2 regions of the Paraburkholderia sp. GV068 genome follow, and region 2 is predicted to be linked to the other one. Evidence: riboswitches for the same ligand, from Rfam matches in the RefSeq annotation. Region 2 holds a riboswitch; the other holds the start of a gene.
The links. A riboswitch is a leader RNA that binds a small molecule or an ion and turns the genes downstream of it on or off. The one in region 2 is predicted to bind FMN.

Region 1 (14,512 bases), on a different contig from region 2:
CGATCCGCGCGACGAGCGGATGGCGCACCACGTCCGCGCTGGTAAAGCGCGTGAGCGCAATGCCGCGCACGTCCGACAGCACCTGCTGCGCCTCGATGAGCCCGCTCTTGTGGCCGCGCGGCAAGTCGACCTGCGTCGTGTCGCCGGTCACCACGGCCTTCGAGCCGAAGCCGATCCGCGTGAGAAACATCTTCATCTGCTCGGGCGTGGTGTTCTGCGCCTCGTCGAGAATGATGAACGCGTGATTCAGCGTGCGGCCGCGCATGTACGCGAGCGGCGCGATCTCGATCATCTGCCGCTCGAACATCTTCGCGGTCTTGTCGAAGCCGAGCAGATCGTAGAGCGCGTCGTACAGCGGACGCAGGTACGGATCGACCTTCTGCGCGAGATCGCCCGGCAGAAAGCCGAGCCGCTCGCCGGCTTCGACGGCCGGCCGCGTCAGCACGATGCGCTTGACCTGATCGCGCTCGAGCGCGTCCACCGCGCAGGCCACCGCCAGATACGTCTTGCCGGTGCCCGCCGGGCCGATGCCGAAGGTGACGTCGTGCGAGACGATCTGCTTCAGGTAGTCGCGCTGCGCCGGCGTGCGGCCGCGCAGATCGGCGCGCCGGGTGTAGAGCTTCGGACCGAGTTCCTCGGCGTCGTCTTCGAGAAGATCGGCGGGCTGGTCGAACGGATGGTCGGGGTTGCCCGGAAAGCCAGGCTCGCCAGCTTCGTCGCCATTGCCGTTGCCGTTCGTGCGATGCCGCGCCGGGTGCCGCACTTCGACGAGCGCGAGCTGGATGTCGTCGACAGACAGCGGATCGCGCGCGTTGTTGTAGAAGTTCTCGAGCGCGGTGAGCGCGAGTTTCGCGCCGCGCCCGCGGATCGTGATGCGGTGTCCGCGGCGTTGCAGCGTCACGTCGAGCGCCTGCTCGATCTGCCGCAGGTTTTCGTCGAGCGGTCCGCAGAGGTTGGCGAGCCGCGCGTTGTCGTCGCGCGGAGCGGTGAATTCCAGATGCGGCTGAGTGGTTTTCAAGGCGATGAGTCGATCCTGTCGGTTTCAGTACGCGGGCGGCGGCGGCCGGCTTGCGGTTTTACGTTCGCGTGGCGTCAATGGTCGGTCAATGGGTGGCGGCGCTCGCACCGTTTTCTGCATTGTCGTGCACCAGCACAAGCTCGCCACGCAGCGAATGTGGGTACGCTTTGACGATTTTCACGTCGACCATCTGACCGGTCAGCCGAGCATGCGAAGCCAACGGCGCCGGGAAATTCACCACGCGGTTGTTCTCCGTGCGGCCTGCGAGCTCGTTCGGGTCCTTGCGCGCCGGGCGCTCGACCAGAATACGCTCGACCTTGCCGACCATCGAATCGCTGATGCGCTGGACGTTTTCCTCGATCGTGGCTTGCAGGTGTTGCAGGCGCTTGAGCTTCACTTCGCGCGGCGTGTCGTCGTGCAGGTTCGCAGCCGGCGTGCCCGGACGCGGACTGTAGATGAACGAGAAGCTCGTGTCGTACTTCATCTCGTGCACGAGCGCCATCATCTTGTCGAAATCTTCTTCGGTCTCGCCGGGAAATCCGACGATCATGTCAGTGGACAGCGACAGGTCCGGGCGAATCGCCCGCAGCTTGCGGATCACGGACTTGTACTCGAGCACCGTGTAGCCGCGCTTCATCGCCATCAGAATGCGGTCCGAACCGTGTTGCACCGGCAGATGCAGATGGCTCACGAGCTTCGGCACCTTCGCGTAGGTGTCGATCAGACGCTGCGTGAATTCCTTCGGATGCGACGTGGTATAGCGAATCCGTTCGATGCCCGGAATATCGGCGACGTATTCGATCAGCGTCGCAAAGTCGGCGATTTCCGACGAGCCGACGGTCAGCGCGCCACGATAGGCGTTCACGTTCTGACCCAGCAAGGTGACTTCGCGCACGCCCTGATCGGCGAGACCGGCAATTTCCGTCAGAACGTCGTCAAGCGGACGGGAGACTTCTTCGCCGCGCGTGTAGGGCACGACGCAATAGCTGCAGTACTTGCTGCAACCTTCCATGATCGACACGAAAGCGCTCGGGCCTTCCACGCGCGCGGGCGGCAGATGGTCGAACTTTTCGATTTCGGGAAACGAGATGTCGACCTGCGCGCGGCCGCTTTCCCGGCGCTTGTCGATCATTTGCGGCAGACGGTGCAGCGTTTGCGGGCCGAACACCAGATCGACATAAGGCGCGCGCGCGACGATGGACGCGCCTTCCTGGCTCGCCACGCAGCCGCCCACGCCGATGATCAGGTTGGGATTCGCTTCCTTCAGCTCGCGCACGCGGCCGAGGTCGGAGAACACTTTTTCCTGGGCTTTTTCGCGCACCGAGCAGGTGTTGAACAGGATCACGTCCGCGTCTTCGGGCGTGTCGGTCTTGACGAGGCCCTCAGCCGCGCCGAGTACGTCGACCATCTTGTCGGAGTCGTACTCGTTCATCTGGCAGCCAAAGGTCTTTACATAAACTTTTTTGGTCATCGAATTTCGCCGGTCGCAGTGGTTAACCTGGGGGCGCTGTGTAAAGGGTCGAGGAGAGGCGAAAACGTGCGCGAGGTCCGTGGGACGGGGCTTCTGGTCGCCGTCGGCTGGGCTCTAGCCGCAGCCCGCGCGCGCTTGCCGCGTAACGCAATATTATAGCCCTTCGCCGGATAGGGCCTCGCGGCGCACATCGGCCTCCGGCGCCTCCAGCGCCTCGGGCGGCAAGCCGAGCAGGCCTTCCAGTTCGTCCGATACCTGCGCGAAGCGCTCGCTCAGAAAATCCAGCAGCACGCGCACGCGCGGCGCCATGAAGCGGTTGCGGTGGTATAGCGCGTGCAGCGGCGCGTCCGGATAGCGCCATTCGGGTAGCAGGATTTTCAGGCCGTCCGCGCGCAAATCCGCTTCCACGTCCCACATCGACTTGATCACGATGCCGTAGCCGCGCAGCGCCCATTCGCGGGCGACGGCGCCGTCGTTGGTCTCGCGCGCGGTTTCGAGCGGCACCGTGTAGTTCTGCACTTCGTCACCGCGCGTGAACCGCCATTCGTTGGCCGGCCCCGAGCCGGTGTTGAGCACGATGCAGTCGAAATTGGCGAGATCGTGCGGATCTTCGGGCTCGCCTTTGCGCGCGATGTAGTCCGGCGACGCGCACAGCACACGCCGGTTCGGCGCGAGCTTGCGGGCGACGAGCGAGCTGTCTTGCGGCACGCCGAAGCGGATCGCGAGGTCGATGTCCTCCTGCACGAGATTCGACAGCGAGTCCGACAGCGTGAGCGCGAACGTCACTTCAGGGTAGAGCGCGTTGAATTCGTCGAGCCAATGCATCAGCAGATTGCGGCCGAAGTCCGAAGTCGCCGACACGCGCACCTTGCCGCGCACCACGCCTTGCCCGGCCTGGAGCGCGGCCTTCGCGTCGTCCAGCGATTGCAGCGCCTGGCGGCAACAGTTCAGATAGAGACGGCCTTCGTCGGTGAGCCGCAACTGGCGGGTCGTGCGCTCGAAAAGCCGCGCCTTCAGGCCGGCTTCGAGTTTGGCGAGGCGCGCGCTCGCGGCGGCGGGCGTGAGCCCCATTTTGCGGCCCGCCGCGGACAAACTGCCTTGCTGCGCGGCCTCGACAAAGAGGCGAATGTCGCCGAGATTATCCATCGCTCGCTTCAAATGGCATTTGAAAATGCTTCAAATGCTACGCCAATTATCAAATGGCCGCCGCGCGCCGACAATTCGTTTCTCGAAAACTCATGCGGCGCTGAGCGCCGCCGGAAATCATGCAACTGGATCACGCGACCATCGTCACGGCCGATCTCGACGCGGCCCGCCGTTTCTTCGTCGATATTGCCGGCTTGACGCAAGGCGCGCGTCCGCCGTTTTCCGTCGACGGCTACTGGCTCTACGCGGACGGCCGGCCGGTCGTGCATCTGGTCGAGGCGAGCGCACCGGACCCGTCGCTACGCGCGGCGCCGCGCATCGACCATATCGCCTTCCGTCTGGAAAGCGCCGCCGAATGGCAGGCGCTGCTCGCGCGCCTGCGCGCATCCGGCGTCGTCTATCGAACGGCGCAAGTCCCGCCGATGGCCCCGCAAGAAGCCGCCATGCAGATTTTCGTGGCGCACGCGCCGGGCGTCGTCGTCGAGTTCGTGACGGCGCTTCATCACGCTCAACCGTAAAACCAACCGTAAAACTTCGAACCTGCAAGCTGGAGAACAACAATGCCGATTCCACTACTCGCGCTCGCGATCAGCGCCTTCGCGATCGGGACCACCGAGTTCGTCATCATGGGCCTGCTGCCCGAAGTCTCGCGCGATCTTGCCGTGTCGATTCCATCGGCAGGACTGCTCGTGAGCGGCTATGCGCTCGGCGTCGCGGTCGGCGCGCCGCTGCTTGCGGTCGTCACCAGCAGAATGCCGCGCAAGCTCGCGCTGCAGTTGCTGATGGGCGTGTTTATCGTCGGCAATACGCTGTGTGCGATTGCGTCGAGCTATTCGGTGCTGATGATCGCGCGCGTCGTGACCTCGTTCGCGCACGGCTCGTTCTTCGGCATCGGCGCGGTGGTGGCGGCGTCGCTCGTGCCGTCGGAAAAGCGCGCGAGCGCGATTGCGCTGATGTTCACCGGCCTCACGCTCGCGAACGTGCTCGGCGTGCCGTTCGGCACGTTCGTCGGCCAGGAGTTCGGCTGGCGCGTCGCCTTCTGGATTGTCAGCGCGTTCGGCGTGCTGTCGCTGGCGGGCGTGACGGCGCTCGTGCCGAATCGCCACGATTCCGCCCCGGCCGGTCTCGGCCATGAAGTGCGCGTGCTGAAGGACCCGCAAGTCTGGACCGCGCTCGCGATGACCGTGCTCGGCTTCGGCGGCGTGTTCGTCGTGTTCACGTACATCGCGCCGATTCTCGAGCAGGTGAGCGGCTTCTCGCCGCGCGCCGTCACGCTGATTCTCGTGCTGTTCGGCGTGGGACTGACGATCGGCAACACCGTGGGCGGCAAGCTTGCGGACCGCGCGCTGATGCCTTCGCTGATGGCGATTCTCGCGGCGCTTGCCGTCGTGATGGCGCTGTTCGCCCGCACCAGCCATTCGCAGGTGGCCGCGGCGGTCACCGTGTTCGTGTGGGGCATCGCCGCGTTCGCGACCGTGCCGCCGCTGCAGATGCGCGTGGTCGAGAAGGCGGCCAAGGCGCCGAATCTCGCGTCGACGCTGAACATCGGCGCGTTCAATGTCGGCAATGCGGGCGGCGCGTGGCTCGGCGGTCTCGTGATCGATCACGGCCATTCGCTCGATACGTTGCCGTGGGTCGCGGCGGCGGTGAGCTTGAGCGCGTTGCTGCTGACGTGGTTCGCATCGCGCATGGACACGCCGGCGTCCGATGAAGCACGAAGCGGCGTGCAGGTGCGCGAGCGGGCGTGAGTCCTGGCGAGGCGTGCACGCGGAGGCCGTTGCACGCCATCACAGCCGCAATCGCAATCGCGACCACAACGAAACGCGCACTGCACTCCGCATATGAAAAATGCGCACAAGCTTTGCGAAAAGCGTCCTCCGCAATACTGATAACAGTGTGAAGATAACTTCGTTGGGCGCTGCGGGGCGCGATGCTATCTTGCTTCCACTAACTGCTTGCCCGCCGCCCGGCGGCGCTTCTGGAGGCAATCATGCATTCCCCGCTTGCTCTGGTCCGCGATCCCACGGCCGATACCGATGCGCCGCCGCGTGCCGCTGAACCTTTCGACGCGCTCGAACATCTCGTCGGCGTGAATCTCGCGCGTTTGCGCGCGGAACGTCAGTTGTCGCTCGACGCATTGGCCCGCGCGTCCGGCGTATCGCGCGCGATGCTCGCGCAAATCGAATCGGCGCGCAGCGTGCCGTCCATCAAGGTGCTGTGCAAGGTGGCCGCCGCGTTGAAGGTGTCGGTCGCGGCCTTCCTGCGACGTCACGCGACGAACGGTTTCGAGCACTTGCCGGCGGAGCGTTCGTCGCGCGTCGTCAGTTCCAACGGACGCTATTCGGCTCGCCCGCTCTATCCCGACAACGAACCGACCGCCGCCGAATTTCACGAGCTGCGCATCGCGCCGTTGCACACCGAAGCGGGCGTGCGCCGCGCGCCTGGCACGACGGTCAATCTGGTCGTCAGCGAGGGCACGCTCGAGGTCAGCGTGCACGACCAGCGCCAGTTGCTGGCAACCGGCGACGCGATCGTATTCGACGCCGATCAGCCGCATAGTCTGCGCAATCCCGGCGACACCGAAGCGCGCGCGTTTCGCGTGACGCTGAAGGCCGAGACGCCGCCGCGCTGGGACGTGCCCGCGCAGCACGACACGTCGCGCGAGGCTGCGCCCGTTTGATCGAATGCGCCGCATAGGCGCCGCTCGGGCGCGAAACCCGTCCGGGCAGTAGGGGTTGCGCTGCGGTTCGCGCGCGACTGTTGTATGCTTGGCCCGCCGGTTCGTCCGGCAATCAGTGCGTCTTCAGGGCGGGGCGAAATTCCCCACCGGCGGTATGCCGGCAGCGCGAAAGCGCAGGCCGGCGAGCCCGCGAGCGCCCGCAATATTGCGGTTTTCAATCGACCGAAAGCCGCCGCGGGGTCAGCAGATCTGGTGAGAGGCCAGAGCCGACGGTCACAGTCCGGATGGAAGAAGATGTGCAGATAGTCATGTTCGTTTCCGTGGCGCCGCTCGCATGTCGGAGTGGTGCGCGAACGCCGCCTGCATCGTGAGGCGGCGCTGCACGGCGCGTCTTTGTCTGTTTGCAATGCCCTGAAACGTTTCTCGCCCAACTTTTGCGATGAGCGTTTCAACCATGTCCTTTGCTACTTTTCCCGCTCCTTCGACGCTTGCGCGCGACGCATTCGCCGATCTCCCGCTGCTCTCCACCGAAGCCGTTCCGCCGCGTATCGCCGCCGCCTTGCAAGCCATGCGCGAAGGCCGCGCCGTCGTGCTGCAAGACGACGACGACCGCGAGAACGAGGCCGATCTGATCGTGTCCGCCGAGCGTCTTTCCGTCGAAACCATGGCGCTGCTGATTCGCGAATGCAGCGGCATCGTGTGTCTGTGTCTGACCGACAACAAGGTCCGCGCGCTCGAACTTCCGCCGATGGCCGTCCATAACGAAAGCCGTCACGGCACCGCGTTCACGGTGTCGATCGAAGCGCGCGAGGGCGTGACGACCGGCGTGTCGGCACTCGACCGGCTGACGACGATCCGCGCGGCGATTGCCGATAACGCGAAGCCTGCCGACATCGTGAGCCCCGGCCATGTGTTCCCGTTGCGCGCGATGCCGGGCGGCGTGCTGGCGCGTCGCGGACATACGGAAGGCACCGTGGACCTCGCGATTCTGGCCGGGCTCAAGCCCGCCGGCGTGCTGTGCGAATTGATGAACGCCGACGGCACGATGACGCGCGGCGCCGACGTCGAACGCTTTGCCGCAAAACACAATCTGCCGATGCTGACGATTGCGGAGCTGGCCGAGTTTCGCCTGGCGCTGACGCAGGCGCGCGAATGCGTCGAAGCGGCTTAAGAGTGCGAACGTGAGCGGCGTGGCGCGTGAAGTGAGCGGTTCTGTGAACCGCTACGACTGCACGTCGCCGAACTCGCCGCGCACACCTGCGTCGATTAACGCCGGCAATTCGTCCATGTGCTGCATGATCCGCGTGATACCCATGTTGCGCAGCGCGTCCGCGTAGCCGTCGGGAATATGGCTCGCGCCGACAAACGCGATTGTCTTCATTCCCGCCGCGCGCGCCGCGTTCAAACCGGCCACACTGTCTTCCACGACGATGCATCGCGATGGATCGACGCCGAGCATTTGCGCGGCAAACAGGTACACGTCGGGGAACGGCTTCGGCCGCGCGACCTGTTCCGCGCTGAACACGCGATCGCCGAAAATCTGCTGCAATCCGGCGCGCCGCAGCGATGCGGCGACGCGCGACATGCGGCTGTTCGACACCACGGCGGCGGGCAGCGTCACGCGCTGCAGCGCGTCGCGCACACCGTTGATCGGACTAAGCGACGCAGCGAGCGCGAGCTCGACGTTGTGTTCGATCGTGTTCAGAAAATCCGCCGGCAGCGTGATGCCGAACGCGGTCTCGATGCCTTCGAGAAAGCGCGACGTTTGCTGGCCAAACGCCGTCTTGACGATAGGCTCGAAGTCGAGGCCCGGAAACGTAGCCGAGAGCGTCTCGTGCATGACGCGGTCGGCGATGACTTCACTGTCGACGAGTACGCCGTCGCAGTCGCAGATAAGGTGGTCGATCATGCGTGGAGGAACCGGAAAGCGGTGGCGCGCGCAGACGCCATAGCCATAAATAGCCGGCTCATGCGCGCGGTGTGAAAGCGCCATGATACGTGCTTCGGCGGCGCTTTCGCTCCATTGCATTGCTCCCGGTCCGCGAGCGCGCCGCGCTCAACGCGCGTGCAGATACAGATAAAGCCCCGCCGCGACCGCGCCGCCGACGAGCGGACCGCACACGGGAATCCACGCGTAGCGCCAGTCGCTGTCGCGCTTGCCGGGGATCGGCAGCAGCGCGTGCATCAAACGCGGCGACAGATCGCGCGCGGGACTCATCGCGTAACCAGTCGGTCCGCCGAGAGAAATGCCGATGCCGAGCACGAGGAGTCCGACCGGCAGCGCGTCCAGCGCGCCGAGGCCGACTTGCGGCGAAGCGAGATACAGCACGCCGAGAATCAGCACGAACGTGGCGATCATCTCTGTCAGCAGGTTGTGCGGCACGCTGCGAATCGCGGGCGCGGTGCAGAACACGCCGAGCTTGACGTCGGCGTCGCCTTCCTTCGCGAAGTGCTGCCGATACGCGACCCACACGAGCAGTGCGCCCGCCATGCCGCCGAGCATTTGCGCGGCCACATAACCGGGCACCTTGGCCCACGCGAACTTGCCCGCGAGCGCGAGGCTGATGGTCACCACCGGATTCAGGTGCGCGCCGCTGTACGAGGCCGTCACGTAGACCGCGATGAACACGGCCATCGCCCAGCCCATGACGATCACGATCAGGTCCGCGCCTTTGCCCTTGGTGCGTGCAAGCAGCACGTTGGCGACAGCGCCGTCGCCGAGCAGCACGACCAGTGCCGTGCCGATGAATTCCGCAATGTAAGGAGACATCGTTGGTTATCCGAAATATTGTTGTTAGGGAAGCCGCGAGGCGGGCGGCTTCGTTGCGGCTTTATCTCAGGTTTGTGTTAGCCCTGCAGAACGTCGATGCGTGAATAGCGCGCGCAAGCTCAGGATTTCGACGGCGTATCGGCCCAGGCTTTGGCAGCGCGAATCGCGCGCTGCCAGCCGTCGAGGCATTCCTTCACGTCCTCTTTGCCGAGCGCGGGCGTAAAGCGTCGATCGAGCTTCCATTGGCTTTGCAGTTCGCCGACGTCTTTCCAGTAGCCGACCGCGAGCCCCGCGAGATACGCGGCGCCGAGCGCCGTGGTTTCCGACACCTTGGGACGCACCGCGTCGACGCCGAGAATGTCGGCCTGGAATTGCATCAGCAGATTGTTCGCGCATGCGCCGCCGTCCACGCGCAATTCGCCGATGCGAATGCCGGAGTCGGCCTCCATCGCCTTCAGCACGTCGAGCGATTGATACGCGATCGAATCGAGCGCCGCGCGCGCGATATGCGCGGACGTCGTGCCGCGCGTCACGCCGAACAGCGTGCCGCGAGCCCGCGCATTCCAGTGCGGCGCGCCCAGGCCGGCGAACGCGGGCACCAGATACACGCCGTCGCAATGCGGCACGCCGCGCGCGAGCGTTTCGATTTCAGCCGCGTTCTTGATGATGCCGAGACCGTCGCGCAGCCATTGCACGACCGCGCCGCCGATGAAGATGCTGCCTTCGAGCGCGTAGTTGATCTGATCGCCGATCTGCCACGCAATCGTCGTGACGAGATTGTTCTTCGATTCAATTGGCTTGTCGCCGGTGTTCATCACGAGAAAGCAGCCGGTGCCGTAGGTGTTCTTCACCATGCCCGACTCCGTGCACATCTGGCCGAACAGCGCCGCATGCTGGTCGCCGGCGATGCCCGCGAGCGGAATCTTCGACGCGAACACCGTGGTCTTGGTCGGCCCATACACTTCCGACGAAGGACGCACTTCCGGCAACATGCTGCGCGGAATGTCGAGCGCGTCGAGCAATTCGTCGTCCCATTTCAGCGTGTGGATATTGAAGAGCATGGTGCGCGATGCATTCGTCACGTCGGTGACGTGCAGGCCGCCCTTGGTGAAATTCCACACGAGCCAGCTATCCACTGTGCCGAATGCGAGGCGGCCTTGCTTCGCCTTGTCGCGCGCCCCTTCCACGTTGTCGAGAATCCAGCGAATCTTGGTCGCCGAGAAATACGAGTCGACCGGCAAGCCGGTCTTCGCACGCACTCGGGCTTCGAGTCCCTGCTCCTTGAGCTGGTCGCAGAAGTCGGCGGTGCGGCGGTCCTGCCAGACGATCGCGTTGTAGATCGGATGCCCGGTTTCGCGGTCCCACACGATGGTCGTTTCGCGCTGATTCGTGATGCCGATGGCGGCAATCGACGTGCCGTTCATGCCGGCGCGCGTGACGGCTTCGGCGGCGACGCCCGCCTGCGTCGACCAGATTTCCTGCGGATCGTGCTCGACCCAGCCCGGCCGCGGATATATCTGCTCGAACTCCTTTTGCGCCGTCGACACGACATTGCCGAGGCGGTCGAACAGCATCGCACGCGAACTGGTGGTGCCCTGGTCAAGCGCGAGGATGTACTGATCCTGCATTGTCTCTTCTCCATGCATTTTATGAGTCGCCGTGACAGCTCGAATAGCTTAAGCGGTTCAGGCAGCTCGAGCAGTTCAGGCTGCGTGCCGGCGACGGGAACGGCTTATCGTTTCCAGCGCGCCGCAACGGAGTCCGCGCGTGCGCGTGGCCGAACGAGCCGAAGGGTAAAGCGGTTGTGTTCGGTCTTGTTCGGTTTTCTTGTTACGCGCGCTGTCGCTCGGGTTCGTGTGCGAACCATGCGTCGATGTCGCGCGTGATCGCGTCGAGCGTGCCCGGCTCGACGTGAAGGCCGAGTTTCGAGCGGCGCCAGAGGACGTCCTGCGCGCTGCGCGCCCATTCGACGTCGCGCAGATAAGTCAGCTCGGCCTCGTAAAGACCAGGCGCGAACGCGTGGCCGAGATCGGCGAGCGAATGCGCATGGCCGATCACCTTCGTCACACGCGTGCCGTAAGCGCGCGCGAGGCGATGCGCGAGATCGTCGGGCAACCATGCGTAACGTTGCTTCAGCTCGGCGAGGAAGCGCTCGAAGTTCGCATGCGCAATATCGCCGCCTGGCAACGACGCGCCGGCCGTCCACGACGGCGCGCCTTTGCCTAGCGCGGCCGCGAGTTTGTCGACGGCTTCTTCCGCGAGCTTGCGGAACGTCGTGATCTTGCCGCCGAACACCGATAGCAGCGGCGCTTCGCCCGCGGGCGCGTCGAGTTCGAGCGAGTAGTCGCGCGTGACGGCCGACGGGTTGTCGGCGCCTTCTTCCTCGAGCAGCGGCCGCACGCCCGAGTAGGTCCAGCGCACGTCGGCCGGCGAAATTTTCTGCCTGAAATAGCGGTTGATGGAGTCGCACAGGTACTGCGTCTCGTCGGCGGTGATCGCGACCTGCGCGGGGTCGCCGCGATATTCGATGTCGGTCGTGCCGATCAGCGTGTAGTCGTGCTCGTATGGAATCGCGAAGATGATCCGCTTGTCCGGGTTCTGGAAAATGTACGCATGGTCGTGCTCGAACAGCCTCCGCGTGACGATGTGGCTGCCCTTGACGAGCCGCACGCTGTGCGACGCCGCGCGGCCCAGCGCGCCTTGCAGCAGTTCGCCGACCCACGGGCCGGCGGCGTTCGCGATCGACGCGGCACGCACGTCGAGAGTGGTGCCGTCCGCGCGCCTGAGTTGCGCGCGCCATTCGCCGCCGGCGCGCACGGCGCTCAGCAGTTTCGTGCGCGTGAGAATCTTCGCCCCGTGCTCGGCGGCGTCGAGCGCGTTGAGCACGACGAGGCGCGCGTCGTTGACCCAGCCGTCCGAGTACACGAAGCCGCGCTTGATCGATTCGACGAGCGGCGCGCCGGCCGGATGATCGCGCATCACGATGCCGCGCGAGCCGGGAAGCAGCTCGCGCCGTGCGAGGTGATCGTAAAGAAAGAGGCCCGCGCGGATCAGCCAGGCCGGGCGCAGATCGGGCATGTGCGGCATCACGAAGCGCAGCGGCCACATGATGTGCGGCGCGGCGCGCAGCAAGGTCTCGCGTTCCTGCAATGCTTTGCGCACGAGCCCGAACTCGCGGTACTCGAGGTAGCGCAAGCCGCCGTGAATCAGCTTGGTGCTCGCGGACGATGTATGCGCCGCCAGGTCGTCCTGTTCGCAAAGCAGCACGGACAGTCCGCGGCCGGCCGCGTCGCGCGCGATGCCCGCGCCGTTGATCCCGCCGCCCACGACGAGCAAATCGTATTTCGTGCCTTGCGTCACCTGCTGCGTCTCCTGCGTCGTATGGGAACCGGTCTGAAAATCGACCGAACGGCTCGTGTTCGTTTTCGAACTTTAATGAACATATTCGAAAAAGTAAAGTTCGCTGCGCCCGAGCGCGACTCTATCGAATGGCCAGGGTAGTGGCGCGACGCGCGGCCACGGACGATACTCTTGGCACTGGCCATTTCTGGGTGAATTTCATGCGTGGACTTTTCATGGCGGGCGCCGCTGCGTTGCTCGCAGGGTGCGTCGCTTCGCCGAGCCTGACTGGAACGATGGGCGCACCGTCGTTCGTTTCATTGCAGCAGATGTGCAGCGCGCAGACCGTCGATTACGGCAACGACGCGCAGGGCGTGTATGCGACGCTGTTCGATGCGTATGTGGCGAACCGGCGCGGGCGCTTGTCGAAGGACGATTACTGCGCGTTCCAGGCGTCGATTGCGCAGCGCTACACGAGCCAGGGCGCAAGTGCGGACCCGCAGCTTCGTAATCAGTGGGTCGCGTTCTTTACCGAGCAGCGCGCGCGAGCGATCAGTTGGCGCGCGGCGGTGGACCCGACTTTGCGGAGTGGTTGAAGGCGCGGTGGGTCGCGTTGGGTTGTGTCGCGTTAGCGAACCAGGGCCGCAGGGCGCGAGCGTTTTGAAGCGTGCCAAATCGAAGCGGGCGCCGTTAAAGGCGCCCGCGTGGACACAAGCATAAAAGACGAAAGCGCTCAGCGATCAGCCGCCGCGGCATTGCGTTGCCGCGAGCCGCGTGCGGCGATCGCCGTTCACCGTTCGACCACAACCGGCGTCGAGCCCGACGATGCGCGGGTCGTTTTCAGGAAAGTCGTTTAATCGCTCGAAGTGCGCTATCGCCGGATTCCGTTACACGCCATTGTTCATTGCCCGAGGCGAGCCGCTCCAGTTGCACGAGCTGGCGTTCGAGGAGGGCGTCGAGTTCTTCTCGCTCCATGTCGACTTGATTGGGAGCGTCCTTGACGAGCAACAACGTGGCGAATTCGTGCGGACTCAGCATCGTTTCTCTCCATGTCAAGCAAACGCGGACAGCCTCGACGGCGACTGGCATCGAATGGCAGGGCCATTGCCAGGTGGTCCGCAAAAAATCGGGCGGGAGGTACGGCTTACGACAGTTTTGACTTCGCACCGGCGGCACGCGAGAGCGCAACGAACGCCGGGAACTGGAGTGTAGTCAAGCGAACGTTAAACACCAAACCGGCCCCTGCAAATTTTCCCTTTGACAATCAGGCGTCGCAGAGGCGGTTCGCGGCGGCGGGCAGATCCATGATTTCACTTGAAGTTCGGCGTGCACTGCAACATGCCGGCCAGCGCCGGGTCACGCGGCCACATACACCTGGCAATTGGCCGTATTGAGCGTTTCGACCATGTCGGCGGGCGGCGCGGCATCGGTGAAAAGTGCGTCGATCTGGTCGAGATGGCCCTGACGGACCAGCGCCGGGCGGCCGAACTTGGAACTGTCGGCGGCCAGGAATACGGTGCGCGCGTGCTGGATGATGGCTTCGGCGACGCGCACTTCGCGGGTGTCGAAATCGCGCAAGGTGCCGTCGGTCTCGATGCTCGAGGTGCCGATGATCGCGAAGTCGACCTTGAACTGACGGATGAAGTCGATCGCCAGTTCGCCGACGATGCCCTTGTCCCACGGTCGCACGATGCCGCCCGTGACGAGCACTTCGCAATCGGGATAGCCGCTCATCATGCTCGCGACGTTCAGATTGTTGGTGATCACGCGCAGGCCGCGGTGCCGGTTGAGCGCGCGCGCGACTTCCTCTGTGGTCGTGCCGAGATTGATGAAGAGCGATGCCTGATCGGGAATGTGCGTGGCGACTAACGCGGCGATGCGCCGTTTCTCGTCGTGGAACATGCGCTGACGCGCGGTGTACGAGACGTTCTCGGAACTGGTCGGCAAACTCGCGCCGCCGTGATAGCGGCGCAGCAGGTTCATGTCGGCGAGCCAGTTGACGTCGCGGCGGATCGTCTGCGGCGTCACGTCGAAGTGGGACGCGAGGTCGTCCACGGTCACGAAGCCGTCGCGTTGCACCCACTCCAG
Region 2 (14,512 bases):
CACCGTTGTCGTCAACGTTGCGGCAACTCCGCCAATCAGCAGGTTGCGGCGTTTTGCGTCGGGGGAAACGTGTCCCAAGTCTTTAGTCATGGCTCAAGTCCAGGAATTATTCGACCGGGAGATAAGGGAATTGGCTTGCTTACCGGTCGAGTATTCAGAGTAACGACGACGCGTTTATCGGCCCAGTTAAGCGCTGCAAAACTCCGTTTATCTTTCTACGTACACCCAACTAAAAATAGCCGTTTCCTTTAACGACGCTTAACAATCAGAACTTCAACGCATGCAGCCGATGAATCTTATCCAGAAGCCAATGGAAGCTGGCGTGCTCATCGTCTGCATGAGCGGCGTTCTTCATCGCCATCTTGTGCAACATGTCTTGCCGTTGGGAAAGCAGCCGGCACATCCGATGAGTCACTTCCTGGCTATCCCTCAATAGAGGCGTCACAGCGTCTTTACTCAATCTGTAAATGACACTCCGGGTGAGCGTCACGATCTTCACCTGAACCGGCAAACCCGCGAGTAGTCCGGTCTCGCCCATCGTATCGCCAGGTCCGAGACGCACCACTTCGACGGCCCCGGTAGATTGCTCCGTTGAAACACTCAGCACGCCCGAGTCGACGATTGCGAGACTGTCGGGCACCACTTCCGGCGTGAAGATCACCTGCCCCGCGTCGTATTCATGCCGCACCATGCAACTGGAAAGCATCTTCAACTCGTCGTCGCCGATGGCGGCGAACAGTTCGATGCGTCTAAGCAGGCGCTCCTCGGCGTTTGCCACAATGGCCGTGACAGATGGCACGCCTGGTGGCCGCAAAGCGACTCCCGCGGCGGTGAGGTGTCGATAGCAGAGGTCGTACAGTTCGTTCGTCAATGGCGTCTTTTTCGCGGTGTCATCCACGAAAGCCGTTGCTTCGTACTGAATGGAATGTATCGTCGATTTTCTCGCCTGCACGATGGGAGCCGGTGTCGGCAGAATGGAACGCGCCGCAGCCAGTGCGCATTCAAGCGCTGCAATCACCGTTGCGGGGCGCTCGTCCGGCGAAATTTCCAGAGACACCGTCACGCCATGCAAAGCGTGCGGCCGGTTCGTATTGGTGATATTTGCCTTTGCCGCCGCGGCATTGGGAACGATGGTTACATTGCCGTGCGAATTGAGAAGATGCGTTGCTCTCCAATTCATCTCGATCACCTTGCCTTCGGCGCCATCAATCGAGATCCAGTCACCCACGCGGTACGGTTCCGTGGAATTCAGTACGATGCCCGCAAAGACATCGTGCAAAGTACTTTGAATAGCCAAACCGAGAATAACGGCCAATGTTCCCGACGTCGCAATCAGGCCGCGAACGGGTATTTCCAGAACGAATCCCGTCGCGGCTACTGCCGCGGCAAGAAACACCACGGCGCCGAATACGTCCTGAAACAGTCTCTGCTTGCGCCAGGTCTGCGGCAGCAGAAGGGCGTCGAGAGCAAGCGTGAACAGGCGGGCACCTGTCAGCCACCAGAATATCTTCAGGGCCTGCGCCGCTTCGTGAAGCAGCGACGCTTCAAGATGCGTAGCCTGTCGGAAGGGGCTGAGGCCCGCGGTGAAAATGCTCGCCGTGAACACGGCAAAGATCGCGAGCCGAAGCAATAGACGCGAAACGTCTTGCTTCGGCACTTTGAAACGCCACAGTGCCACGTCTATCAGAACGACGGCATAACCGAACACCAGCGAATCGCTCACGGACGCTCCGACGGGAAAAACGCGCCTGACGAGTACTCATGCCGCCCCCGCCCGGAGCCATTGTGAACGACTAACCGCGATGCCCGAACGCACTAACGTACTAACGCATTAGCCAAATGACGCGAGCGGGTCGCCTGCCGCGAACGCATCGGCGCGATTCGGCGCCGGTGGGTAGATCCACTGCGTATTGATCATCTGCTTGCGTGCTTTTCCTTCTGCATGCGTCAGCTTGATCTGGCGGTCCCAGCCTTCTGAATAGACCGCGCCCCACTCGCCCAGATCGAGACAAGTTGCATAAAACGGCTGGGTATACGCAAGCGTCGATTCGCCGATCAGATCGGCCGCGACATTGTGGCCGCCGAATTTGCCCATCACCATTGCGTGCTGACAGGACATCAACGCGTAGTGCCCTTGATCGTCGCTACGCACTCGCGCCACATCGCCTGCGACGAACACGCCGGGTGCCTCTTCCACGCGCAGGTCAGGTGCGACTTCGACACGGCCAAGCGGGTCGAGTCGCGACGAAACCTGCGCTGTGAGCGTACTCGCTCGCATGCCGCCCGCCCATACCACCGTGTGCGCTTCGATATGTGTACCCGAGGCGGTTCGGACGCCACTCGGGTCGACCGATACGACACTCGAGCCCAATACCGCTTCGATGCCCAGCGAAGCGAATGCCTCGGCGACGAAAGGCCGCGGGTTAGGTCCGAGATCGGGACCGATGTCGGCCTGCGAACCTACGACGATCACTTTGATCGCCGCATCGGGGCCGAATAGCGCGCGCATCCGTTTAGGCAATTCGGTGGCGATCTCGATGCCGGTAAAGCCGCATCCCACCACGGCAACGGTATTTCGAGCGCTTGAATCGGGCAGCTTCGCGAGTTCCTTCAGATGCTCTTCAAGTGCCGATGCGTCCTCCATGCAATCGACCGAGAATGCATACTCGGCGAGCCCTGGAATCGCCGGCCGGCTTAACTTGCTGCCGCTCGTGAGCAGCAACCGGTCGTAACCGAGCGTGCGGGTTGCGCCGCTCGCGGCTATCACACGCACGGTCTTCTCGCCGACAGCGATTTCGTCGACACTGCCCTCGACGTAGTTCACACCGACGGCGTCAAGGAGAGGCAAAAGCGGCGCGGACATCAGATGCGGCTCGCTTTCGTACATCCGTGGCCGGATCTCCAACTCGGGTTTCGGCGAGATAAGCGTAATGTCGATGTCGCCAGCCGTTGCGCCCGCACGGTCGCGCACGCGAGCCGCGCCAAGCGCGCCCCACACTCCGGCGAAGCCGGCACCCACAATCAAGATCTTCTGCGACATGATTCTTGCCCTAAGTTTTTAAATTGCCAAGTTGACGATGTGCACCGGAACTCACGACAAACCGAGCCCTGCTGCGCTGCGCGACGATCGCTAATGATCGCGGCGGCCGACTCATCTGCCGCCCGCCGTCACGACAAATCGTAGACTTGGTGTTCGAATGGCAGTAGGCACGCAAAGGAGATCACCGTGTTGTCTCGGGGACAACAATCGACGACTTCAATGTCGTCAATTCATTCTGGCGAGCTCGGCTTCGAGCGTCGCATGGGGATGTTCGCCATCCTCCTTGGCAAGATTCACGATGGTGCGAATGCTCCACGGCGCTTCTGATCTGGACGCGTGTTGTTCAGCCGCAGCCGCGTGTTCCTGCATTGCCTGCTTTACGCCATTGGGAAAGGCAACCCTCGTGTCTCCCACCGCCGTCTGCAATACATGCAATACGGCCTGGCCAAACTTCACGCATTCTTCGCGCGTCGGCATTTTTCCTTTCTGCATGACCGAGTCTTTCCAGTCGTTCTGTTGGTGGCTGAGTAGAACGGGACGCCGCGCGCAGAAGTTCCGGTAGTTCAGCAAGTAGGCTTCCTGGCGATTCTGCGGGCTAATGCCCAGCAGCTTCCACGCGGCATCGAAACGCTCTTTCTTTATTCCGTTCTCGTACGCCATCGCGCGCAGAAAGAATTCGTGAAAGGCTTCGAGACTCGCGGTGCAGGACGATACCGATTGTCGATAGTGTCCATCGCGTATCGCGTAAGCGGCGAGTTCAAAAAGAATCTCGAACTTCTGCTGCCGCAATGCCACGATCTGCTGATGACCGCGCGAGCACTCGGATCTATACCTTCCGTCGCCGTCGGGTCGAAGATCCAGCAAAACAGAAGAAAGAACGGAATTCCCTACGGAGCTTCCGTCCGGGTTGCATTCGAGGCAAATAATGGGAACCGATATCTTTGTCATGGCATGTCTCACAGTTGGATGTTGTTTCTCGCTTCTCGCCGCATCAACTCTTCTCTTCTCTTATCTTCTCGCTTCACCAGCAGATCACACGCGGAGGCGCAAACCTCGTTCGAAACCAGGTCTCGCTGGCACTCTATGCCCAATCAACAGCTTCTGCAGATGAGGTCCGGTGAATGGGCTAGTACGCTAATCATTCGATGGTCCGATGTTGTCCTGGCGGCAACACTGTGATATCCCGCCGGCGTCTTCCATGTTCTGGGCGGCGCAACTAGGATTGCTTGTGACGCAATGTTTCGCCGCGGAGAGACCGGGGTGATGGGTCTATTCCAATGCACCTGAATCGCGCAATCCGGAGTCTGCTGAGAAGATGAATGCCAAGGAAGATTTTTTGCGTTCCGGCGTGATGACAAATACCGACCGGCAGGACTACGGCGAGGCCATATCGTTTGGTCCGTTCACACTGTTTCCGGCGGAGAGGCGTCTCGAACGGTCAGGTTCATTCGTGCAAATAGGCAGCCGCGCGCTGGATATTCTTATTGCGCTTATTCAGAACGCCGGACAGGTCGTGGAGCGGCGCATGTTGATGTCGCATGCGTGGCGGAATATCGTCGTGGACGAAAGCAACCTGCGCGTGAACATTGCTGGATTACGCAAAGCACTAGGCGACGGCGAAGACGGTGTGCGCTACATTAAAAACGTTCAGGGCATCGGCTACTGCTTTGTTGGTCAGCTTACGCGTGAACGGATCGTTGTCGAATCCAGCTCCCGGTTTGCTGAACCTTGTCCCCGAGTACATTCCGGCGACTTCGCACCAGGATCCGCGTGCCCACAAGGTCGCGACGAGGTCTTGCGAACGCTTGCGTCCGACTTGAGCAGACATCGGCTCATATCTATTGTGGGACCGGGAGGCATCGGCAAAACGACAGTCGCCATTGCTCTCGCGAAGAGACTGTCCGGAGTGTTTCCTTCGGAGATCCACGTCGCCGATTTGAGCGAAGTTACTCATGGCGATACGGTAGCGCTCACGCTCGCTCGTCTGCTTGGGTTAGGCGATCTTCACCACATACCCGTCGCATGCATCGCCAATTATCTTTGCACCCGGCGCGCGCTGATCATTCTGGATAACTGCGAGCATGTCATCGACGAGGTGACGTCGCTCACAACGCAAATCCTCGCGGTCTCATCCGCGACCTATTTCGTGCTGACAAGTCGCGAGGCGCTACGAGTGAAATACGAACACGTCTGCCGCCTGCCTGCGCTCGAAGTCCCGCCGGGACCTGAGGTGATTTCGATCGAACATGCGCATACTTATCCCGCCGTGCAGGTATTCATTCAACGCGCTCTGGAAGCGGGCGCGAGATTCCCGCAGACCAGCAAGAGCTATGCAGCCATTTCGGAGATGTGCCGCGAACTGGAAGGCGTTGCGCTTGCAATCGAACTTGCTGCGGCGCGCGTCGCGACGTTTGGACTGGCCGGCACCATGACGCTGCTCGGAACCCGCTCACGTCTTCAATGGCAGGGATGCCGCAATGCGCCTGCGAGGCATCGGAGTCTCGCCGCATCGATTGGATGGAGTTACGCGCTGCTGTCGGACGAGGAGAGGTGCGCTTTCCGCCGGTTGTCGTCGTTTGAACAGCCGGCAACGCTCGATGCCGTTCTCGCGGCGGTGGCGAACGGAACGAATGGAACGGGCGATCTTTCGAATGCGATAGACGTAGTTGAAGGTCTGGTTGCAAAGCACATGCTGCATATCCAGCCCGGACCGGACGACTTGCCTCGCTATCGGCTCGCGGCTTCGGAAAGAATCTATGCACGAGAACAACTCAATCAGCCTGCGCTCGATAAGCGGAGCATCGTGCAATTGAACGGCGTGCAGAGGATTTGTATTTGAAATACGGCAACCGTTCCACCGGCAGCCGAGCTGCCAGGAACGGTTGCCGATATCCTGGTTCTTGCACCCGTCAGTCGTTAATCGTTAGTCGACGCGCGATGATATCTCGCGACATACTTCGCCTGAGCAATGACTTTCCCATGCATCTGATAGGCGACGACTGCGGGACTCGCCGCCGGGGCGACATCGATTTGCGCCACGTCGAGAGCAGACGCCGTCACGACATATCGATGCGATTCCCCTTTAGGCGGACACGGTCCGCCGTATCTGGATTCGCCGAAGTCCGTCAACGTCTCAATGGCGCCTGCCGGCAAGAGCTTCGGATTGCCGGAAGCGCCTTTTTCGAGCGACGACTCGGAAGGTGGAATATTGGCGATCTCCCAATGCGTCCAGCCGAGCCCGCCAGTCGGCGCATCAGGGTCGAAGATGGTCACGACAATGCTCTTCGTGCCGCGCGGAACGTGAGCCCATGAAATGCGCGGCGAAACGTTGTTACCGTGACAGCCAAAGCCTCCGTACACCTGCTCGTTCGAAAAGTGCCCGTCACGCAGGTCATCGACCCTGATCGTGAACGGCTCGGCGCCGGCTATCGCGGGGATGACCGCCAGCGCCATCGACGTGCATAAAATTGCGGGCAACAAACTCTTCACTCTCATGATGCGCTCCGTTGAAGGATGAAAGATGCGTGCAACCGGTATCAACGGCACCGCATTGATCTGCCGCGGTCACACCAGGGCAAGTGACCGTTTGCAAAAAACCGCCGTGAGCCTTGTGCGCTCGTGGCGGTTTTCTGACAAACGTCAGTGCAATCTATACGGCGATGGTTGATCGTCGGGCACCGATCAGTAGTCCCACACCACCGGCACGAAATGGAAGCCGTTGTCCGTCTTCGCAACGTGACCGATGGATGGGAACGCGACGTGCGCTGCGGCCAGCAAAGCGCCGGTTTCCGCGGCTTCGTTGAGTAGCGCGATACGCACATCCGCAGCCAATTCAGGATCGTGCTCGAAGCCGTTTTGCCAGTCGGGATGGTCGAAGTTGACCTCGAAAATCGCGTCGCCCACGAACGTCAGTTTTTCGCCGTTCGATGCGACGTCCACGACGCAATGCCCCGGCGTGTGTCCACCCGTCACGCGCGCCGACACGCCCTTGGCAACTTCCACGGTCTGATCGAACTGCACGATGTTTTCGCGGTAGAGTTCCGCGAACGTCGCAGCAGCCTTGCGTAGCGCCGGAGGAACAGTTTCCGGCATCACCGTCCTGCTGAAGTCCGGATTTTTCCAGAACTCTACTTCCTTCGCCGACACGTGAATGCGCACGTCCGGGCGCAGCTTGGCCCTGACGCCGGCAACGTTCAGGCCGCCGACGTGGTCCATGTGCATGTGCGTGATCACGATGTCGGTAATCGCAGCGAGGTCGATACCCGCCGACTCCAGGCGCATTACCGAGCGGCCGGCGCGCGTGAAGTATTCGAAACCGTCGCCCACGCCCGAGTCGATCAGGATCAGGCGGTCGCCGCTGCGCACGAGCGCAATATTCAGCGCCCAGTCGAACATGTCGCGCTGCAGGAAGCGACCATCGAACCATTCGTTGCGGTCAGCTTCGCTCACGTTAGTCGACATGGTGGAGGTGGGCAGCGGCAGAACGCCATCGCTGATCAGCACGACGTCAACGTCGCCCACGCGCACGCCGTAGCGGGAAGACACGAGTTCGCCTGACCCTTCTTTGCCGACGTTGGCGATAACCGGCCGCACATTGCGAGTTGTTTCGCTCATGTTCAATAGTCCAATTGATTAAGTGGGGTGAGCCGCACTGCACCGCGCGACGCGGTTCACGAGCACGACCACGAGTGTCACGCGCTCCGTATTGCCTGCATTTGGAGGGAGCGTGTGACAGATAGTAGTCAGCGGGGACGAGCGCCAGTAGCATCGCGAATGCGTACACCATGTTGCCTGGAGGGCAACAATTTCAGGCAGGCACGCAGTGAAATGGGGTGCGGGTGACGCAGCAGATTTGCCGGATACGTGGTAATTTACGCACCGTTCTTCAAGAACACGTTCTCGGGGCGGGGTGCGATTCCCCACCGGCGGTAATCGTCTTTTGCAGACGTAGCCCGCGAGCGCTCTGTTTCGATATTGCTGCGATAACAGAGGTCAGCAGACCCGGTTGGATTCCGGGGCCGACGGTATAGTCCGGATGAAAGAGAACAGAACAGCCACAATGCCCGCACTGGCGGGAGACGGCTGTTCTTCGCCCTGTTCACACAAAACAGGCTGAACTCCATGAACACATCTCACTCGATCGAAGCACAAGCAGCATTCGTTTCCGGCAGCAACCGCGGTCGCATCGCTTTTGTCCAGGCGTGCTGGCACCGCGACATCGTCGACCAATGCAAAACCTCTTTCCTTAAGGTCATCGAGGACTTTGGTTATGCGAGCGGCGACATCGATCTTTATGAAGTACCCGGCGCGTTCGAAATCCCGCTGCACGCGAAACGGCTGGCACTGAGCGGTCGATACGCTGGCATCGTTGCGGCCGGACTTGTTGTCGACGGGGGCATCTATCGCCATGAATTCGTCGCTCAAGCAGTCATTTCAGGCTTGATGCAGGTTCAACTCGAAACAGGTGTTCCTGTGTTCTCTGCCGTGCTGACGCCGCACCACTTCCACCACGGGGAAGAGCATGTGAAGTTCTTCACTGAGCACTTCGTCGTGAAGGGCGCAGAAGTGGCGCGCGCCTGCGGCGAGACAGTGAATAAGCTTTCGCTATTGCAGACTGCTTGAGACTCGCGGACCGATTCCGATAGAAAGTCGCGAGGCAACGTGTCTCGCGACCTGCGAACGCGGCCTCAGGACATGAACATTCCGCCATCGACGTTCACGGTCTGCCCCGTGATGTACGACGCGTCATCGGACGCCAGGAACGCGACCAGACCTGCTACATCCTTGTCGCTACCTGCACGCTTCATGGGAATGTTCTCGACCCACTCGGCCATGAGTTCGCCAGGCTTGTAGTTGCCAAGCAGCTTGCCCCACGCTTCGTCGTTATACGACCACATGTCAGTCGCGATGATGCCGGGGCAGAACGCGTTCACTGTGATGCCCGTTGGCGCCAGTTCTTTCGCGAGGCTCTGCGTGATGCCCAGAACGCCAAACTTGCTGGCTGCATAGTGCGGGGTATAGACGAAACCTTGTCTGGCCTGTCCCGATGCCGTATTGATCAGACGGCCCGCTTTCCCGGCACGCAGCATCCGTCTCGCCGCTTCCTGGCAACACAGAAAAACGCCTTTGGTGTTCACCGCAAGTACGTTGTCCCATTCCTTCTCAGTCAGATCTTCCAGCTTCGCGATCGTAATGACGCCCGCGTTCTGGACTGAAACATCAACCTCACCTAGCGTGGCCGCCACTTCCTCGTAGAGCGCGACAACCTGTTCCTTGCTCGTGACATCGGTTTGCACGGCGATGGCCTCGAAGCCGGAATCGCGTAGCTGCGCGGCAGCGTCGTGCACGGCTTTTTCATTCGCCGACACGCACACTTTCGCGCCCTCCTGCGCAAAGCGCCTGGCAATGCCCAATCCGATACCCCGGCTGCCGCCAGTGACAACCACCACCTTGTTTTCGAAACGCTGCTGGAATGCCATATGCCGATCTCCACTAATCGACGGAGCTTAAAGCCGTCGTATCCATTGCAACCATTGCTCGTGATTTCTTGCAGCCGCTTCGACGCCTGGCCCTGGTTCGACGCGTCGTGCCACCACCCGAGTCTCGCGATAGGCATCGAGCGAGTTGATTAATCCGAGCTTCAACGCGGCAAGCGCTGCTGCGCCCGCGGCCGATATCTCGCTCAGCGTCAGCGTGCTCACCGGCCGGTTCAATGTGTCCGCAAGGTATTGAAGAAGGAATGGCCGCTGAACCAGTCCTCCGTCGAGAAAGAGTTCGCGCAACGGGACGTCGGCAGCCCGCTCCATGACTGCGATCACGTCCCTGATCTGATAGACGATCGATTCATAAGCTGCGCGCACGACGTTTTGCCAGGACGTCGAGAAATTCAGCCCGACGATTTGCGCGCCGCCTGGATATTTCCAGTGCGGGCAACCGATTCCCGAAAAAGCCGGAATAAGAAACACGCCGCCGTTATCGTATTCCGTGAACGCCTCTTCTGCTTCCGCGAAATCCTTGACGATGCGCAGTTTTTCCTTGAGGAACGAAGGCGTTGACCCCGCACTAATGACGATGCCTTCCAGCGCGTAATCCACCCGCTGTTCGGTGGCAAAGCAAAGCGTCGACACGAGACCGTGGTCCGCGGGCAAGGGCTTGCCGCCCACGTTCATCATGATCGAGGAGCCCGTTCCCATTGTCGCCTTGGCAAATCCGGGACTGAGGCAGCCTTCGCCAACGGCCGCAGCGTGGGAATCGCCGATCATCGATACGATCGGCACGGGTCGATCGAAAATGCCGTTGAAATCGCTCGCGCCGAAATCGGATGCCGACGGACGCAATTCAGGCAGCCGCAGCTTTTGCAAACCGAAATCGGCGAGCAGTTCGCGATCCCATTCAAGTCCTGCAAGATTGAACAGCATGGTTCGCGACGCGTTCGTGTAATCGGTGCGATACACGTCGCCGTTTGTCAAACGGTACAGAAGCCAGCTATCGACCGTGCCGAAGCGAGCTGTGCCGGCGGCAATATGCGTGCGCGCCCGCTCATCGTTTTCGTCAAGCCAGATGAGCTTTGTTCCCGAAAAGTACGGGTCGATCAATAGTCCCGTCTTCTCTGCAATGACCTGTGCCCTGCCTTCCTGCTTCAGACGCTCGCATATCGCGAGAGAACGTTGGCACTGCCACGACACTGCCGGAACGATCGGGCGACCTTCGTCATCCCACAGCACGACCGTCTCACGCTGATTCGAGATGCCGACACCTGCTATCTCTTTCCGGTCGCCTTTGAATTCACCGAGGCAAATGGAGACCGCTTGCAGTACCGACTCATAAATCAGCTGCGGGTCCTGCTCGACGAATCCGTTGCGAGGATGCGTACACGGTACGGCCACGAAACCGCGAGCGTGCACCTGCCCTTCCGCATCGAACACGAGTGCTTTTGTACCGCTCGTGCCCTGATCGATTGCCAGAACATATTGCATGTTGCTTTCCAGAAGACGGCTCAACTCGCGACGCTCACGCGGTGAGCGAAACCATGCGGCTCTGCAGGCGCTGCTGCAACTGATCGATGACCACAGCGAAGATGATCACGAGGCCCTTGATCACCATCTGCCAGAAATCGCTGATACCGCACATCACCATGCCGTCGCCGAGAATGCTGATCACACAGGCGCCGACGACCGAACCGAAGACCGTACCGCGGCCACCCATCAACGCAGTTCCTCCCAATACGACCGCGGCAATCGCGTTCAGCTCGAACGTCTGGCCGGTCAATGGGTGAGCGGTCTGCAACTGCGCAGTGATGACCAGTCCGACGATCGCCGCACAGAATCCCGAGAACATGTACACGAACAGCTTCACGCGGTTGGTCCGGATTCCCGAGAAGCGCGCCGCCTGCTCGTTGCCGCCGATCGCATAGATGCGCCGGCCAAGCGGCGTGCGCCTCGCAACAAAGATGGTGATGGCAGCAAGAATCACGAGAATCCACACGGGCATGGAAAGGCCGAGAATTGTGCCGTTGCCGAGGAATTCGAAGCCCGTATTGCCCAGAGCCGGATTGCCTCCGAGATCGGCGAACGTGCTGCCGTTATTCACGAGCAGTGCTGCGCCGCGTACGACATACAGCATGCCGAGGGTTGCGATGAACGGTGCGACATTGAGCGCCGTTATCAGATAACCATTCACCGCACCGATGATCGCGCCGAGCGCGCATGCAATCAGCGTCACGCCCCACGGGTTGAAGAACACGACGTGATGACCGATCTTCACGCCTTCGAGCAGAAGATAGCCCGCCGCCATCCCGCTTATTCCGACAATGGAACCCACGGACAGGTCGATGCCGCCCGTCAGAATCACAAGCGTCATGCCGATCGACAGAATCGCGACGATAGTCACGTGTTTCGCCATGATCAGCATGTTGCTTGTCGACAGGAAGTTCTCGGTTGCAAGCGAGAACACGATAATGATCGCAAAGAGCGCAATGAAGATTCGCAGCTTGAGCAGGTTCACCGCCATGCGCGAAGCCATGTAAGCGGATTGCCGGTTGTGCTTGCCGTGAACCGGTTGAATCGAAGGAGTGCTGCTGTTCTGAGTAGTCATGGTTTCCACCTCAAGGTGCTTCACACTACGGCTGTCGCGGGCGTTGACGCGCGCACGATGCGCTCGCTGTCAAACTGTGCACGTTCCATGATCGCCGTCAGCTTGCCGCTGGCCATCACGAAGACCCGATTGGAAACAGCCATTGCCTCGTCCAGTTCCGAGGTCGCATACACGACTGCAATGCCTGACTGCGCGAGCACGCTGATCGTCTTGTACACGTCCTCTTTTGCACCTACGTCGATTCCCCGCGTCGGCTCGTCCATCAGCAGTACTTTCGGCGACGTCAGCAATGCCTTGCCGATCACCACCTTCTGCATGTTTCCGCCCGACAGCGACGTGATCGGCGCATCGACCGACGACGCCTTGATTGCGAGGCGCTTGACGATATCGTTGGACGCAGAGAGCTGCCGGTCGCGTCGCAGTGCACCGAACGCGAGACGGCGAGTAAATCTGGACAGACTGGACAGCGTCATGTTTTCGAGGATCGACATGAGCTGCACCATCCCCTGCTTCTGTCTGTCTTCGGGTACGAGCGCAATGCCCGCCTCGATCCGTTTCGGAATTGGCAGATCTTCGATTGCCTTGCCGGCGAGTTCTATTTCGCCGAGAGCCAGCGGCTGCGCGCCGAGTAAAGACTCGAGCAGTTCAGTGCGGCCGGCGCCCATCAAGCCGTAAATTCCAATGACTTCTCCGGCCCTGACGGAAAACGAAACATGGTCAACCGCGTAGATGCCATTCGAGCGCTTCAGCGCAAGATCCTTGACCTTCAGGACTTCCTCGCCGATTGCATGCTGCTCGAATGCGAAACGCTTCTTCGACGATCCGACCATCGCCTCGATGATCCAGGGAATGTCGATATTCGCAATGTCGTCTTCTGCGACGAGGCGCCCATTACGCAATACCGTAATGCAATCCCCGATCGCCATGATTTCCTCAAGACGATGCGAGATGTAAATGACCGTGACGCCCTCTTCCTTGAGCTGCGCAATGATCTTGAAGAGAATCTCGACTTCCGTCTTCGAGAGCGCGGAAGTCGGCTCGTCCATGATGAGCACCTTGATGTGCTTGGAGAGCGCCTTTGCAATTTCGACCAGTTGCTGTTGCCCGACGTAGAGATCGCCGAGTCGCATGCGCGGGTCGATTGGAATCTGCAGACGGTTAAGCAGTACTTTCGCCTGATGGTTCTCGTCCTTCGTGCGGATCACGCCGGAACTCGTCAACTCGTTCCCGGCGAAGATGTTCTCCGCCACGGTCATATCGGGAAAGAGGTTCAATTCCTGGAAGATGATGCCGATGCCGTGCTTTTCGGCGGTACGCACGTCCGTGATGTGGGCAATCTTTTCATCGACCCATATCTCTCCCGATGTCGGCGTCTCGGCACCGGCGAGCAGCTTCATCAGCGTCGATTTGCCGGCGCCGTTTTCGCCGATCAACACATTGACCTTGCCGCGTCGCACCTTGTAGTCGACTTCGACCAACGCAGCGGTGCCCGGATAGACCTTGGACAGTCCGCGCGTCTCGATCACGTTGGCGGGATTCATGGTGTGCGGTTGGTTCATTTCCAGGTCACCGGAATTGCGCGGATTTCGCCCGTCGGTTCGCTCCAGCTGCTGAATACCGCGGCTACGTCGACCGTGTCGCCCACTTTAGGCTTGAGCGACTTTTGCGCTCGCGCGACCACCAGCTTGTTCAGGTCCTGTCCGAATACGGCGAAACGCGTCTGATCGTCGAAGTCGCTGTACTTGACGCCGGGGAATCCGTCGCGCACGCCAGTACCGATCACGACCGGCCCCGTCTCGAGTGCGACATGGACGGGCTCGCCGCCCGAAGCGGGCGTGACATCGACGAATACCTTCCCAACGCGCGACGAAGTGTCGACCTTGATAACCTTGCCCTGCACGCGTATCCAGAAGTTGCATGGGAAAGCCGCGCTTTGGCGAAAGCCGTACTCCTTGCAGGCGTTATCGAAGTTCTGACCGGCAGCGCCGATCACCTGTGCAGCGGGCCTGGCATTCTTGTCCGCATACGGAATCAGTTGTTCATTCAGGATCTTTTCCGGGTCCGGGCCTTGATGCTGGCCCTGACTGCGAATCTGGGCCAGCTCGGTATCCGTCACGACGTGACACCCGGCAACTGAAACGAGAGCGACGACCACCAGCGCGAACCTGGCTACAGATGGGGAAAAAACCATGACAACCTCTCCTGACGACACGTCAACAGGTGCAGCGCCGGCCGCACCCGCCTACTTGAAAAGCTGGCGCGCTTACTTGTTGTAGTAGAAGTCTTTGACGTGCGACGCGTTGTCCTTCGTGATCAGGATGCCGCGCGTGAGCTGGCGCTCCGGTTCGCCGGTCTTGCCCGTCGTGATGTACTTGTTGA

Region 1: it holds a riboswitch for FMN, as region 2 does, so the genes downstream of both, ribB (3,4-dihydroxy-2-butanone-4-phosphate synthase) here and C8K18_RS27175 (6,7-dimethyl-8-ribityllumazine synthase) in region 2, are expected to answer to the same signal.

Annotation. Positions count from the first base shown of each region.
Region 1 covers NZ_QBUB01000008.1:91,766-106,277, forward strand. The annotation lists gene C8K18_RS17690 (PhoH family protein) at 1-1,018, opposite strand, end outside; gene miaB (tRNA (N6-isopentenyl adenosine(37)-C2)-methylthiotransferase MiaB) at 1,104-2,489, opposite strand; gene C8K18_RS17700 (LysR family transcriptional regulator) at 2,643-3,635, opposite strand; gene C8K18_RS17705 (VOC family protein) at 3,755-4,153, shown strand; gene C8K18_RS17710 (MFS transporter) at 4,196-5,383, shown strand; gene C8K18_RS17715 (helix-turn-helix domain-containing protein) at 5,626-6,315, shown strand; FMN riboswitch at 6,431-6,615, shown strand; gene ribB (3,4-dihydroxy-2-butanone-4-phosphate synthase) at 6,770-7,486, shown strand; gene C8K18_RS17725 (HAD family phosphatase) at 7,538-8,224, opposite strand; gene C8K18_RS17730 (MIP/aquaporin family protein) at 8,372-9,085, opposite strand; gene glpK (glycerol kinase GlpK) at 9,205-10,713, opposite strand; gene glpD (glycerol-3-phosphate dehydrogenase) at 10,916-12,445, opposite strand; gene C8K18_RS17745 (hypothetical protein) at 12,646-13,020, shown strand; gene C8K18_RS17750 (hypothetical protein) at 13,265-13,462, opposite strand; gene C8K18_RS17755 (DeoR/GlpR family DNA-binding transcription regulator) at 13,781-14,512, opposite strand, start outside.
Region 2 covers NZ_QBUB01000016.1:101,383-115,894, forward strand. The annotation lists gene C8K18_RS27140 (alpha/beta fold hydrolase) at 1-90, opposite strand, end outside; gene C8K18_RS27145 (mechanosensitive ion channel domain-containing protein) at 266-1,723, opposite strand; gene C8K18_RS27150 (NAD(P)/FAD-dependent oxidoreductase) at 1,832-3,040, opposite strand; gene C8K18_RS27155 (hypothetical protein) at 3,266-3,988, opposite strand; gene C8K18_RS27160 (winged helix-turn-helix domain-containing protein) at 4,356-5,879, shown strand; gene C8K18_RS27165 (YbhB/YbcL family Raf kinase inhibitor-like protein) at 5,957-6,535, opposite strand; gene C8K18_RS27170 (MBL fold metallo-hydrolase) at 6,722-7,654, opposite strand; FMN riboswitch at 7,932-8,091, shown strand; gene C8K18_RS27175 (6,7-dimethyl-8-ribityllumazine synthase) at 8,162-8,662, shown strand; gene C8K18_RS27180 (glucose 1-dehydrogenase) at 8,728-9,519, opposite strand; gene C8K18_RS27185 (glycerol kinase) at 9,547-11,016, opposite strand; gene C8K18_RS27190 (ABC transporter permease) at 11,051-12,133, opposite strand; gene C8K18_RS27195 (sugar ABC transporter ATP-binding protein) at 12,154-13,692, opposite strand; gene C8K18_RS27200 (DUF2291 family protein) at 13,689-14,324, opposite strand; gene C8K18_RS27205 (D-ribose ABC transporter substrate-binding protein) at 14,397-14,512, opposite strand, start outside.